DNA from 2 places in the Pseudoalteromonas distincta genome. Region 1 is predicted to be linked to the other one. Evidence: predicted binding sites of a transcription regulator. Region 1 holds the regulator's gene; the other holds the start of a gene.
What was found. Region 1 encodes ArgR, which controls arginine synthesis, uptake and breakdown. Its sites were predicted from a motif close to ANTGAATANNTATTCANT; they were not measured.

Region 2: the regulator ArgR is predicted to act here: its motif matches at 2,476-2,493, upstream of argC (N-acetyl-gamma-glutamyl-phosphate reductase).

What each region holds. Positions count from the first base shown of each region.
Region 1 is NZ_CP040558.1:2,988,406-2,995,929, reverse strand. Features, by position in the region: gene FFU37_RS13370 (Fe(3+) ABC transporter substrate-binding protein) at 1-761, shown strand, start outside; gene FFU37_RS13365 (ABC transporter permease) at 761-2,392, shown strand; gene FFU37_RS13360 (ABC transporter ATP-binding protein) at 2,393-3,442, shown strand; gene FFU37_RS13355 (Dyp-type peroxidase) at 3,491-4,390, shown strand; gene argR (transcriptional regulator ArgR) at 4,398-4,865, opposite strand; gene mdh (malate dehydrogenase) at 5,091-6,023, shown strand; gene ispB (octaprenyl diphosphate synthase) at 6,109-7,080, opposite strand; gene rplU (50S ribosomal protein L21) at 7,503-7,524, shown strand, end outside.
Region 2 is NZ_CP040558.1:576,438-583,961, forward strand. Features, by position in the region: gene radA (DNA repair protein RadA) at 1-209, shown strand, start outside; gene FFU37_RS02560 (aq_1923 C-terminal domain) at 285-1,217, shown strand; gene argE (acetylornithine deacetylase) at 1,271-2,419, opposite strand; gene argC (N-acetyl-gamma-glutamyl-phosphate reductase) at 2,644-3,654, shown strand; gene argB (acetylglutamate kinase) at 3,655-4,422, shown strand; gene FFU37_RS02580 (ornithine carbamoyltransferase) at 4,430-5,362, shown strand; gene FFU37_RS02585 (argininosuccinate synthase) at 5,359-6,561, shown strand; gene argH (argininosuccinate lyase) at 6,613-7,524, shown strand, end outside.

The DNA of each region.
Region 1 (7,524 bases):
TTATTCAATTAGAAGATTTAAAATTAACACAAACTATAAAAAGTGACAGTGTAAATAATAATGTTCCAGCCGCCTTTCGTGACGGTGATGGCCAATGGGTTGCGCTTACTAAGCGAGTGCGTAATGTGTATTCATCAAAAGAGCGAGTTGGTGAGTTACCTAAGCTTACTTATGAAGATTTAGCAGACTCCAAATACAAAGGACAAATTTGTACGCGCTCTGGCAAACATCCATATAATTTAGGTTTAGTGGCTTCTATGATTGCACACCATGGTGAAGCGCAAACTAAAGAGTGGCTTGAAGGTGTTAAGGCTAATTTAGCACGCAAGCCCCAAGGTAACGATCGTGCTCAAGTTAAAGCTGTTAAAGAAGGTTTATGTAACTTGGCATTAGGTAATAGTTACTACCTTGGCAAAATGCTAGAAGATAAAGAACAAAAAGGTTGGGCAGAGGCCGTAAATATTAACTTTCCGAATCAAGTTAATCGTGGCTCACACATAAATGTATCGGGTGCGGTTATTACCAAATACGCTAAAAACCCTGGAAATGCATTAAAGCTCATAGAATATATGACCGACAGTAAAGCACAAAACATGTATGCCTCATTAAATATGGAGTATCCAGTTAAGTCGGGTGTTGAATTATCAAGTTTGGTTGCCTCTTGGGGGAGTTTTAAAGAAGACAGCTTGCCACTTGATGAGATTAGTAAATATCGTCCGTTAGCACTTAAGCTAATTGATGAGGTGAAGTTCGATCTTTAATGACTAATAAATTTAAGCTGTCTAAATGGCAGCTCTTTGCGTGGTCGACTGGCTTAATACTATCGGCCCCGTTGTTTTTTCTTCTTTTTGAATCTCTACAAGGTAGCTCTGAGGTGTTTTCTCACCTGTGGGATACCGTGCTTTGGGATTACATAACCAATACCGTATTGTTAGTTTTAGGTGTTTGCGTCCTGAGCTGCGCCATAGCTTTGCCGCTTGGGTGGCTAACGGCTTACTGTAGTTTCCCGGGTAAAAAACAGTTTGAATGGGCACTTATGCTGCCCCTTGCTATGCCTACCTATATTATTGCCTATGTATACACTGATTTATTAGATTATGCGGGCCCGGTGCAAATAGCATTGAGAAAATGGTTTGGCTGGCAATCACCTAGCGACTATTGGTTTTTTGATATACGTACATTACCCGGCGCCATCGTTATGATTGCCTTGGTACTTTACCCGTATTTATTTTTAATTTTTAAAACGGCCCTTCGCGAGCAGTCATTCAAATTAGTACAAGCTAGCCAGTTAATGGGGCTATCTCCTTGGCAAAGCTTTTTTAAAGTCAGTTTAGTGCTCTCTCGTGGGGCAATTGTGGCGGCCCTTGCACTTATTAGTATGGAAACCATGGCCGACTTTGCAACAGTGAGTTATTTTGCCGTAAGTACATTAACAACCGCCGTATACGATACGTGGTTTGGTTATTACTCACTTACAGCGGCCGCTAAAATATCGGGTGTGATGTTACTGCTGTTATTTTTAGCATTAATGGCAGAGCGTTTTAGTCGCCGAAACCAAGCGGTATTTGAGCGACAATCAAGTGTAAATAGCGAATCTCTCTATGTATTAAAAGGAAAGTCTGCTTGGCTCGCAACGGCATTTTGTAGCTTTATTTTACTTATCGCTTTTGTAATTCCTATTGCAGTACTTATAAATTACGCCATTACCTACTTTGATAAAGCATGGGATGTAGAGTTTTTTAGTTACGCTTGGCAAAGTTTAAAAGTGGCAGGGGTTGTAAGTGTTATAACGATTACATTGAGTGTTTTTGTGGTTTTTTATCAGCGTGTTGCAAAGCAAGCGTATCCGCTTATTCCTGGGCGCTTAGCAAGCACGGGTTATGCGTTGCCTGGCACAGTACTCGCTATTGCGGTTTTATTACCTCTTACATTATTAGAGAACACCATTAACACAGCGCTCGAGAAGTATAATTTAGACATTGGCTTACTGCTTACAGGTAGCATTCTTACTATTATTATTGCTTATATTGTTAGGTTTTACGCCATTGCACACGGAGCAATTGAGTCGAGTTTTTTACGTATTAGTCCATCACTTGATATGGCAAGCCAATCAATGGGTAAAAGCCAAGGGCAAACGCTGCGTTTAGTGCATCTACCTTTACTGCGAAGAGGGTTACTCACTGCAGCCCTATTGGTATTTATTGAATGTATGAAAGAGTTGCCAGCTGCGCTATTGCTCAGACCGTTTAATTTTGAAAGCTTAGCTACTCATGTATTTCAGTATGTGAGTGACGAGCAATTAGAGCTTGCTTCAATATCTGCATTATTTATTGTTATTGTTGGGTTTATTCCTTTGTATTTTATTAATCGTTCTATGGAGCAGCGTAGTTAAATGAGTAGTTTAATTTTACAAGGCGTGAGCTATCACTATAACGGCACAAAGGTTATTCTCGATTTAGATTTAACAGTAGGTAAAGACGAAATTGTTTGCCTACTCGGGGCGAGTGGATGCGGAAAAACAACCACATTAAAAGCGATTGCAGGTTTAATTGAAGCCAAGCAAGGGTCTATTTTTATAGACGGTAAATTAGTGAGTGATGAGCAATCGTTTGTCTCACCTGAGCATCGTAACATCGGCATGATGTTTCAAGACTATGCATTGTTTCCGCATTTAACGGTGGCAAATAATATCGCATTTGGGCTTAGTAATATGAGCAAAGCTCAAAAGCAGCAACGCGTTGATGAAATGCTTAAGCTTGTGCATTTAATTGGCTGTGCTGACAGGTTTCCACATCAGTTATCGGGTGGCCAACAGCAACGCGTCGCTATCGCTCGTGCATTAGCTTATAAACCTAGTTTATTACTCCTTGATGAGCCTTTTTCAAACATCGACACACAAGTGCGCTTTGAATTAATTGCCGATATACGTCGAATTATTAAAGCAACTCAAGTATCTGCTGTGTTTGTTACACACTCAAAAGAAGAGGCGTTTGCGTTTTCAGATACACTTGCCATTATGCATCGCGGTAAAATTGCACAACAAGGCACGCCAGAGCAGCTTTTTGCAGCTCCATGTTCAAAGGAGGTTGCAGAGTTTCTGGGTCAGGGCATATACTTAAGCGCAGAAGTGTTAACCGCAACTGAATATAAAACACCATTTGGTTTAGTCGAATCTTATGTTGAGAGTAAGCATAATGTAAGTGCAGGGCTTATATATGTGCGCCCTCATCAAATAGAATTAGTGGCAGATAACCAAAGTGACAAATTCAGCAAGCGAGCTACAATCATAAGTCGTCGCTTTATTGGTTCGGCGTATGTTTATTCGCTCGTTATTGATGAACAAGAAATTGAAGTTGCTGCACAATATGGCCAGTCATTTGAAAATAATGATCAGGTTATAATAAAAATAAAACCTCACACGGTGAATTTTTTCGAATCGTAATTAATTTGTTATTCGCTGTGTTTTTATCTGTAAAACTAAGGAATAACAATGGCGCAAGCGCAATCAGGGATTTGTGCTGAAGCAAACTTACACGGTTTGCACTTATTTTTTAATGTGTTTGATGGTCAAGACGAATCACTTCGCGCAAAGTTAAAACAAGTAAGCGCTATAGAAGAAGAGTTTAGCGATCAATTTTCAGAATCAATGCTCTCTTGTATGGTTGCTATTGGTGCGCAATACTGGCCGCATATCCTCCCTGAATACATTCCAAGCGAATTACAGAGCTTTCCTAATATAACCCATAGCGATCACCAAATGAGCGTACAACCGTGCGATTTATTTGTGCAAATTCGCTCTGACCGTGAAGACGTTAACCATTTATTTGCGCTACAAATTTTAAAATTATTTGCCCCCGATGTAGAGCTGGTGGAGCAAATTCGGAATTTTCGCTTTTTAGATGGTCGTGATTTTAACGGTTTTATTTATGGTGGCGACACCGCACATGGAAGAAAAAAGCGCGCTACGGCTTTAATCAGCAACCCTGGTAGCTTTGAAGATCAGGGGAGTTATATTCATGTTCAGCGTTATAAACATGATTTAACTATGTGGCAGCATTTATCATTGAGTGAGCAAGAGCAAATAATGGGACGTACGCGTCTTGATAACACGCTAATTACCCCAGCGGTCGAAACCAGCCATGCTTCGCGAAGTGAGCTAAAAGACGAAGACGGACAACCGCTACTATTAAATCAAAGCATGCCTTATGGCGACGTGTATGAGCAGGGAATGTTATCAATTACATGCGCTTGTACGGGCACCGCATTTGAAAAAGTACTTAATAGTCGTTTAGGGGAAGGGGATTGCTACGACCACTGGCTTGATTTTACTCAAGCCGATATGGGTTCTGCTTTCTTTGCACCTTCAATAGGGTTTTTAAAACAAATTTAATTTGCTATTAAACCGTATCAAATAAAATGCGAACGCGTTCAAGTGTTACATCTATTTCAGATATTTTAGCAGGAGCGATAAAAATAGTGTCATCGCCGGCAATAGTTCCTAGTACGCCATCTGCTTTACCTAATGAATCTAATAAACGTGCAATAAGCTGAGCAGCACCTGGGCTGGTACGAATGATGATCATCATTTCGTTGTGCATAATGTCGATTACTAATTGGCGTAATGGGCTTTTAGCCGTAGGTACACCCATTTCAGCAGGTAAGCAGTAAACCATTTCTTGTTTGGCATTACGTGTGCGTACAGCGCCAAACTTACTTAACATGCGTGATACTTTACTTTGGCTTATATTGTCAAAACCTTGATCTTTTAACGCATCAACTATTTCGCCTTGAGAGCCAAAATTTTCTTCTTTTAATAGTGATTTAAATGCTTTTACCAGTGCTTCTTGTTTATCTTGTGGTTGCATAGTCTTTATTCGTTTTTGTTATTTATGCCGCAAATTCTACACAAAAATGAATAATTATGCAGCAGTTGTTTAGTTAACTTGCCAGTTTGATGCGTTAAATCACATAAGTTTACGACTATGGTCGAAAATATACTTGAAATAGACAGGATAAATTTGTTTTTAGTCGCTAATTTCATTATCTTAAGAGCCACAAATGTTTCCTACCTCAAATTACGGAGAATTCCAATGAAAGTTGCTGTATTAGGTGCTGCAGGCGGTATCGGCCAAGCGTTGTCTTTATTATTAAAAACAGGCTTACCAGCTGGCTCTGAATTATCACTTTATGATGTTGCACCAGTAGTACCAGGTGTTGCGGTTGACCTTTCTCACATCCCAACAGATGTTAAAGTTGCAGGCTTTGGCGCAGACGATTTAAATAAAGCGCTTGAAGGTTCTGACATCGTTCTTATCCCAGCGGGTATGCCACGTAAACCAGGTATGGATCGTGCTGATTTATTCAATGTAAATGCTGGCATCATCAAAACTTTAGCAGAAGGCATTGTTGCCAGCTGCCCTAAAGCGTTAGTAGGTATTATTACTAACCCAGTAAATGGCACAGTTCCAATTGTTGCTGAAGTATTCAAAAAAGCAGGTACTTACGACGCTAAACGCGTATTCGGTATTACTACGCTTGACGTTATTCGTTCAGAAGCATTTGTTGCTGAACTTAAAGGCGTAGACGTAGCAACTGTAAAAGTACCAGTAATTGGTGGTCACTCAGGCACAACGATTCTGCCTCTACTTTCTCAAGTTGAAGGTGTTTCTTTCACTGATGAAGAAGTTGCTGCACTTACTCCACGTATCCAAAATGCGGGTACTGAAGTTGTAAATGCTAAAGCAGGCGGTGGTTCAGCTACGCTATCTATGGGTGCTGCTGCAGCTCGTTTTTGTATGTCTTTAGTTAAAGGCCTACAAGGTGAAGAAGTTGTAGATTACGCTTACGTTGCTGTTGAAAATGGCGATGCAGAGTACTTTGCACATCCAGTACGTTTAGGTAAAAACGGCGTAGAAGAAATTCTTTCTTACGGCGAACTAAGCGCATTTGAAACAAAAGCAAAAAATGACATGCTTGAAACTCTGAAAAAAGACATCAAAGAAGGTGTTGATTTCATGGCGTAATAGCCGGTTTAAGCAACAAAAAAGCCTGCATTTGCAGGCTTTTTTATTGCTCAGAATTAATGTCACACTGTGTAACTAGTTAAAACTAGTGGTCCCGGTCAACCGCAATACGGGCAAGGCTTATAAGTGCTTGCTTATAGTCAGACTCAGCTAAAAAGTCTAAACAGGCAATGGCTTTTTCGGCCTCAAGCTCTGCTTTTTGCATTGTAAACTCAAGCGCATTAGTTTGTTTTAGTGCAGTTAAAATTTCTTCTAAATGCTCCATACCATTACTGTGCTCTATTGCATCACGAATAAGCTGTGTTTGCTGCTCGCTACCATGTTGCATAGCATAAATAAGCGGAAGGGTTGGTTTGCCTTCAGCTAAATCATCGCCAATGTTTTTACCTAGCTGCTCAGCATCTGCATTGTAATCGAGTACGTCATCTACTAGTTGAAACGCAGTACCTAAATGCATACCGTATAGGTTTAGTGCATCAAGTGTCGCTTGGTCTTGCTCTGTGATAATGGCAGCAAGGCCTGTAGCTGCTTCAAATAATTTAGCTGTTTTAGAGTAAATAACCTGCATATAGCTGGCTTCAGTCGTATCTGGGTCATTGCAGTTCATCAGCTGCAATACTTCACCTTCAGCAATAATGTTTGTTGCATCGGCAAGTACTTGCATAATCTGCATTTTTCCAAGGCCAACCATAAGCTGAAATGAGCGAGTGTAAATAAAGTCACCAACCAATACGCTAGCAGCATTACCAAATTCAGCATTTGCTGTAGGCGTGCCACGTCGTAAGTTTGATTCATCTACAACATCATCATGCAATAGCGTTGCTGTATGGATAAACTCAACAATTGTTGCAAGTGTTATGTGATCTTTACCCTGATAACCGAGCGCTTTGGCTGCTAAAATAGCCAGCATTGGACGAACGCGTTTGCCGCCACTGCTAACTATATATAAACCAAGCTGATTAACTAACGCCACATCTGAGCGCATTTGCGCATGTATAAGTTGATTGACGTCATTCATATCGCTTTCGATTAACGCCTGGATAGCTTTTATATCCATTGATCTCCGAGCCAATTTTTATGTGTGAACGGCGCAGATTGTACAACAAAAAATGCACTAGCTCGATATTTTGTGACGATTGATTGAAAAAACACTATTAAAGTACTTAATTTAGACTGAATTAGCCAAGATAACTGATTAATTGATAATCAATATACAGTTTATGGTGTGCTTAGATATTGAGCTGTGAGGGTCATATTTGAGTACATTAATTTATTTCGGCTAAGAGTTAAAAAGCGCTTGGCAAAAGGGCTAATTAATATAAAATGGGGTAAATATTGAATTGCTCTCAAAGCAGCTACTTTTTATTCATTTTAATTACAAAATAGGCTTGCTAGTTATTTCGCGTTAGCGTAAACTTCGCGCCCTATCGAAGAATATTTTAGTTGCGCCGATTTGAGGGTGCACAGACGGAGTTAATTATGTACGCGGTTTTCCAAAGTG
Region 2 (7,524 bases), 1.3 Mb from region 1:
CTCGTACCACGTGTATTATGGGAGAACTTAGCTTAAACGGCGATGTACGCCCAATAGACAGTGGTGTACCGCGTGTTAAAGAGGCTGCACAACATGGTTTTACAGAAATATATATTCCATTTCGCAATTACCATAAGTCGATGGAAGGGCTAGGCGCTAAAATTACCCCTGTAAAAACCGTACATGAGTTACTTAGTTTGATTAATTAACACTTATCGGTGATGTTCTTCAGTGTTACTCTTAAGTTGAGACACTTTATAGAAAGAATTAAATAAGGAAATGACATGAAAAAATTAGTTATAGTTGCAGCTCTTGTGGCCGCAGGCGTGGGTGGTGTTAGTTACGCAAACTACGTAGCAACTCAAGAAGTGCGTGCAGAAGTAGATAAGCAACTTGCTTTAGTAAGCGAGCAAACTGGCGCTACATTTAAATACGCTGGTTTATCGGCAAGTGTTATTTCAAAGAGTGTAGAAATAACAAATATGGAAGTAATAAGCCCTGAAGGTGACAATGTTGCTAATATTCAAAGCATTGAAATAACTGGCTACGAGCCGGATAAAATATCACCACATACATCATTTGATGTAAAAAGCTTTCAGTTTGATAAAAGCTTCGTATCAAAATTACCAGCTGATACAAACGAAATGTTAGCGTCGGCAAGTTACGACTTACATTCATCACTTGATTACGATGAAGAGTCTGGCAATAGTGATGTAGTAGTTAAGCTTGATGCAAAAGACATTGTTAGTTTTAATATGGATATGGGTTTAGCTAATTCAAAAGCGTTAATGGATGCTTCATTGGCTATTAGCAAGGCGCAGCAAGAAGCGGGTGATCAACCGCTGACGTATGAGCAAGAATTACAGCAGCAAACACTTGTTATGCAAGCAATGAGTAAATTAGAGCCGCGTAATGTTAGCTTTGCCTTAAATAACCAAGGTAAATTAAAAGATTTACTATCAAGCGAGCTTGAAAAGCAAGGTATGACGCTTGAGCAAATGGAAATGACGCTAGAGCAACAGTTACAACAAGCTCCTGTAACTGAAGATATTGCAGAGGCTTTAACTAGCTTTGCGAAAGGTTTAAATTCATTCAGTGTGTCTGCAAAGCTACCTGAAGGTAAAACTATGATGGAAATTAACCAACAAGTTATGATGCTAGTAGGGCAACCTGAAGAACTAGTTAAGTTTATTAACTTAGAAGTTAAAGGTGATTAGGCCTTAGTTCTGTATTAATAAAGGCGCCAATTGGCGCCTTTATTGTAATCTTATTAGCTAAAGCAATTTGCTTTTATAAGATCAGTGATTATTTGTTGTGATGGTTTTATTTTTTCCATCGCTAAAAATTCATCAGGCTGGTGTGCTTGGTTAATTGAGCCTGGGCCCATTACAATCGTTTCACAACCGAGTTGCTGGATAAACGGCGCTTCAGTGCAGTAATTTACTGCGACCGCTTTTTGCCCCGCTATTTTTTCAGCCATTTTTACTAAAGCACTGTCGGTGCTCCCACTAAATGCCGGTATTGGTTCATGTAAATCAATAACGCTCACCGCATTTGGGTATTGCTGATTTATCTCTTTCGTTGCATCGAGTACTAATGCTTGTAGTTCTTGTACACTTAAACCTGGTAATGGGCGCATATCTATATGCATTTCACAGCAACCACAAATTCTATTCGCGTTATCGCCGCCATGAATATTACCTAAGTTTAATGTTGGATAAGGGATTTCGAAGTGCTTTATTGAATACTTATGCTTTAATTGTTCTTTTAAGATCATCAATTTTGTAATCACTTTATGCATTACTTCAATGGCGTTAAGACCACGTTCGGGATCGGAGCTATGCCCAGAGCGACCAACCACTCTTATTGCTGTACTCATATGGCCTTTGTGCATAAATACTGGAGTCATATCAGTAGGTTCGCCTATTATACAACGCGCAGGTTTTAAATTAGGGTGCTTACATATTTGTTGCGCACCAGCCATCGTAGTTTCTTCGTCGGCGGTGGCAAGGATTAAAATAGGCTGAGTTTGCTGCTTTTCATCAAGTTCACTAATCGCTTGTAATACAAAAGCAAAAAAGCCTTTCATATCAATACTTCCTAGCCCATACAATTTGTTATCGAGTTCGGTAAGTTTAAATGGATTATGATTCCAACGACTGTCATCAAAAGGCACTGTGTCGGTATGACCAGCTAGCATTAATCCGCCATCACCTTCTCCGCGTTTTGCTAATAAATTATAGCGCCCTTTACCTCCTTCTAATTCTATAATTTCACACGTAAAACCGATTGTTTCGCACCAACTGGCTAGGAGTTCAATTACGTTTTTATTGCTCATACACAGGTTGTCTTCAATCGCACTAATAGAAGGGGCTGCAATCAATTGTTGGTACATGGAAATAAACGAAGGCAAAGGCATAAAAAAATCCAAAATTATTATTCAATTTAATTGCATAACAATATAAAAGTATTTATGATGAATATCAATTCACTTTTTAAGCATAAATATATTAAAAGTAACGCCATGAAAATAATGCGACGATAATCAAAATTCATTAATAAAAAAGACTTAATTAGCGTCTAAGCTAGTTTAAGCGAACATTATAGATAAGTAGTAATTAATTTTAAGATAACGAGTAACAAATGAATGTAGTGATTATTGGCGCAAGCGGATACAGCGGCGCAGAGTTAGCAAGTTTAGTTGCTAAGCATCCAAACTTAACTTTAACAGGCTGTTATGTATCTGAGGGTAGCCTAGATAAAAATAAATTGCTAAGTGATTTATACCCAGAGCACCTTGGCTTACTAGACTGCCCTTTACTTCCTCTTAGCGTATCAGCTTTTGATGACATTCAAAGTGATGCTGATTACGTATGCTTATGTACCGATCACAAAGTAAGTGTTGATTTAGCGCCGCAATTTTTAGCTATGGGTAAAAAGGTATTTGATTTATCTGGTGGCTATCGTTTAGCAAGCAATGACGACTACGTTACTTACTATGGTTTTGAGCATCAACATCCAGAGCTTTTAAATGAAGCGGCTTACGGTCTAGCTGAGTGGAACCATGATGCTATCGCTAATGCAAAGCTAATTGCTGTTGCAGGCTGTTACCCAACGGCAGCGCTTAATGCGCTAAAACCGCTTAAGCAAGCAGGCTTATTGAGCAGCGAAAGTATTATTATTAATGCGGTTTCGGGCGTTACAGGCGCAGGGCGTAAAGCCAGTGTAGGAACGCATTTTTGTGAAGTGTCGCTTGCACCTTATGGTTTGTTTAATCATCGCCACGGCCCTGAAATTGAACAACACCTTGGCCACAAAGTGTTGTTTACACCGCACTTAGGTAATTTTCCGCGCGGTATTTTAGAAACTATTTATGTACAGCTTAAGCTAGGCGTTACCAAGGAAAACGTTGCATCGGCTTATCAAGTACTTTCGAGTGAGCCATTAATTCGTTTATTAGGCGATAAAGTACCTTCAATTAAAGGTGTAGCTAAGCAGCCATTTGTTGATATTGGCTGGCAGCAACAAGGAACGCAGTTAATTGTGATGTCTGCTATTGATAACTTATTAAAAGGCGCTGCTGGACAAGCTTTGCAGTGTATTAATATTTCTATGAATTTAGATCATACCACTGGTTTAAGAGGAGCGTTTTAAATGAGTAAAAAAACGTGGGTAATTAAATTAGGTGGTGCAGTACTTAATACAGAAAATGCAGCAAAAGCGTTGTTTGATGTATTAAATGAGCAAACAAATGATGAGTTTGTCATTGTACATGGCGGTGGCGCTTTAGTTGATACATGGTTAAAACAAGCGGGTTTTGCCAGTGCTAAACACCAAGGATTACGTATTAGCCCAGCAGAGCAAATGCCTTATATAGTCGGAGCACTCGCAGGTTGCGCTAATAAACAATTAATGACTCAAGCTATTAATGCTGGGCACAAGCCTGTGGGCTTAAGTCTTTTTGAGGCAGGTGTTACTGCCACTCAAAAGCTAAAAGCGCTTTGCTTAGTGGGTAAATGTAAAAGCAACGACGATTCTATTGTTAATGATTTACTTAAAATCGGTCGCCTACCCATTGTTAGCTCTATAGGCTTTGATGAGCAAGGGCTTTGGTACAACGTAAATGCAGATGAAGCAGCAGCGGCTATTGCTAGTAACTTAAATGCTGAGCTTATTTTTATGACGGATGTTGAAGCTGTGCTTGACGAAAATAAACAGCCGTTACATCAACTTGACACAAAACACATTGATACTTTAATTACAAATGGAGTAATTGTGGGCGGGATGGAGGTCAAAGTTAAGACCAGCCTTCACGCTGCCCAACATTTACGACGCGGTGTGTATATTTCCAGCTGGCAAAAGCCAGAAAATTTAACTGCTCTGCTACAAGGTGAGCATGTCGGAACTAAGATTACACCATAGGTTTATTATGTTTGAGAATTTTTTAACGGGTTTAGAGTTAGACCAAGAAGGCGCACTTAATTTATTAAAGTTAGCGCAAGATATAAAAGCAAAACCAGAAAAATATAGCAATGTATTAGCGGGAAAATCAATCGTAACATTGTTTGAAAAACAAAGTTTACGTACTCGCTTATCGTTTGATATAGGTATTAACCGCCTTGGTGGCCATGCAGTTTATTTAGATCAGCAAAATGGCGCTATGGGTGCACGTGAATCAATTAAAGATTTCGCACTTAATATTTCTACTTGGGCCGATGGTATTGTTGCACGCGTAAATCAGCACAGCACATTAACTACATTAGGTGAATACGCATCAGTACCGGTAGTAAATAGTTTGTGTGATTTATACCATCCATGCCAAGCTCTTGCTGATTTTTTAACGCTTCAAGAAGTTCACGGCGATGTGAGCGAGCTTAAAGTGGCTTACTTAGGTGAGGGCAACAATGTAACTCATTCATTAATGCTTTTAGCGGCAACGCTTGGCACTGATTTTGTTGCTGTAACGCCAAAAGGCAGCTCGCCTGATTCGCAAATCCTTAAAAAGGCAGAGCAAATAGCGGCAATGAATGGCGCATCAGTGATGGTAAGTGACCGTGTTGAAGCGGCTGTGGGTGCAAACGTTGTATATGCAGATACATGGGTATCAATGGGTGATACAACACCGCTTGAGCAAGTTAAAGAAAAATATATGCCTTATCAATTAAATCAGGCATTGCTAGATCAAACAGGTGCAACTACGGTATTACATTGCCAACCGGCACACCGTGAATTTGAAATTACCTCTGAGGTAATGGATGGTCCAGCATCGAAAATTATTCAACAAGCAGAGAATCGCATGCACGCGCAAAATGCTTTGCTAGTTACATTACTAAATCCAAATTTTGTTAAGGAACACCTATGAGTTCAATTAAAAAAGTCGTTTTAGCCTATTCTGGTGGTCTTGATACATCGGCTATCGTGCCATGGTTAAAAGAAAACTACGGTTGTGAAGTTGTTGCGTTTGTAGCGGATGTAGGTCAAGGCGCAGAAGAACTTGAAGGCGTAGAAGCTAAAGCAATCGCTTCAGGTGCTTCAGAATGTTACGTAGTTGATTTAAAAGATGAAATGGTAAGTGATTACATTTACCCAACACTTAAAACGGGCTCGATTTACGAAGGTACTTATTTACTAGGTACGTCTATGGCGCGTCCTATTATTGCTAAAGCACAAGTTGAAATTGCACGTAAAGTAGGTGCTGATGCACTTTCTCATGGTTGTACTGGTAAAGGTAATGACCAAGTTCGTTTTGAATCATGTTTTGCGGCCCTTGCTCCAGATTTAAAAGTAATTGCGCCATGGCGTGAGTGGGACTTATCGAGTCGTGAATCATTACTTGATTACTTAGCAGAGCGTGACATTCCGTGTTCAGCATCTGCTACAAAAATTTATAGCCGTGATGCTAACGCTTGGCATATTTCGCACGAAGGTGGTGAGCTTGAAGATCCATGGTGCCAACCAACTGAGCAAGTATGGACTTGGACTAACTCTCCAGAGCAAGCACCAGATAAATCAGAACTAGTAACTTTAAAAGTTGTTGAAGGCGAAGTGGTTGCTGTAAATGGCGAAGAACTTAAACCATATGACTGTTTAGTTAAATTAAACGATATTGCATCGCCTCATGGCGTTGGACGTGTTGATATTGTAGAAAACCGTTTAGTAGGTATGAAGTCACGCGGTTGTTATGAAACACCAGGTGGCACAGTAATTATGGCTGCGCTTCAAGCCATTGACGAGCTAGTGCTTGATAAAGCAAGCCGTAAGTGGAAAGAAGTACTGGGTGGCGAGTTCTCGCATTTAGTATACGACGGACGTTGGTTTACGCCTCTTAAAGATTCTATTTTAGCCGGTGCAGAAGCACTTTCTAAAGTGGCAACAGGTGAAGTGGTACTTAAGCTATATAAAGGTCAAGTAACTGCGGTTCAAAAGCAATCACCAAATAGCTTATACAGCGAAGCATTTGCTACATTTGGTGAAGATGATGTGTATGACCAGTCACACGCTGAAGGCTTTATTCGTTTATTCTCGCTTTCAAGCAGAATTTCAGCATTGGCTAAAAAGTAAATTATTTATAGCCCCTTATAAAAGGGGCATTACAGGGTTTGGAGAGATTTCATGGCATTATGGGGCGGACGTTTTTCTACGGGTCCAGATGAGGCGTTTAAGCAATTTAACGACTCTCTTCCCTTTGACTACCAGTTAGCAGAGCAAGATATTATTGGCTCTGTGGCATGGGCTGGTGCACTTGAACAGGTAAATGTACTTTCAAGTGATGAGCATACAAAATTAGTTGCTACATTAAATGAGCTACTTGAAGAAGTTAAAGCTGATCCACAATCAGTTGCTACTTCAGGTGCAGAAGACATTCATTCACATGTTGAAGCTGCTCTAATTGAAAAAGTAGGTGATTTAGCTAAAAAATTACATACAGGCCGAAGCCGTAATGACCAAGTTGCCACCGATTTTAGACTATGGTGCCGTGATACAGCCGATCATTTACTAGATGCCATTGCACAGCTAAAAGGCGAATTTGTAGCGCTTGCGGAGCGAGAGCTTGGCACAATATTGCCAGGTTACACGCATTTACAGCGCGCACAACCAGTATTGTTTAGCCACTGGTGTATGGCGTATGTAGAAATGCTAGAGCGCGATGAAAGCCGCCTGCAAGATGCTAAAGCGCGCATGAATTTTTGCCCATTAGGCAGTGGTGCATTAGCAGGTACAGCTTATCCGATTGATCGCCAAGCATTAGCCCACGGATTAGGTTTTACAGCGGCTACAAAAAATAGCCTTGATGGCGTATCTGATCGTGACTTCGTGTTAGATCTTTTAAGTTGTGCGTCTATTTCGATGATTCACTTATCTCGTATGTCTGAAGATCTGATTTTTTATAATTCGGGTGAAGCCGGATTTATAGAGCTTGCTGATAACGTCACGTCAGGCTCATCGCTCATGCCTCAGAAAAAAAATCCTGATGCACTCGAGCTTATTCGCGGTAAAACCGGACGTGTATTTGGTGCATTTAGC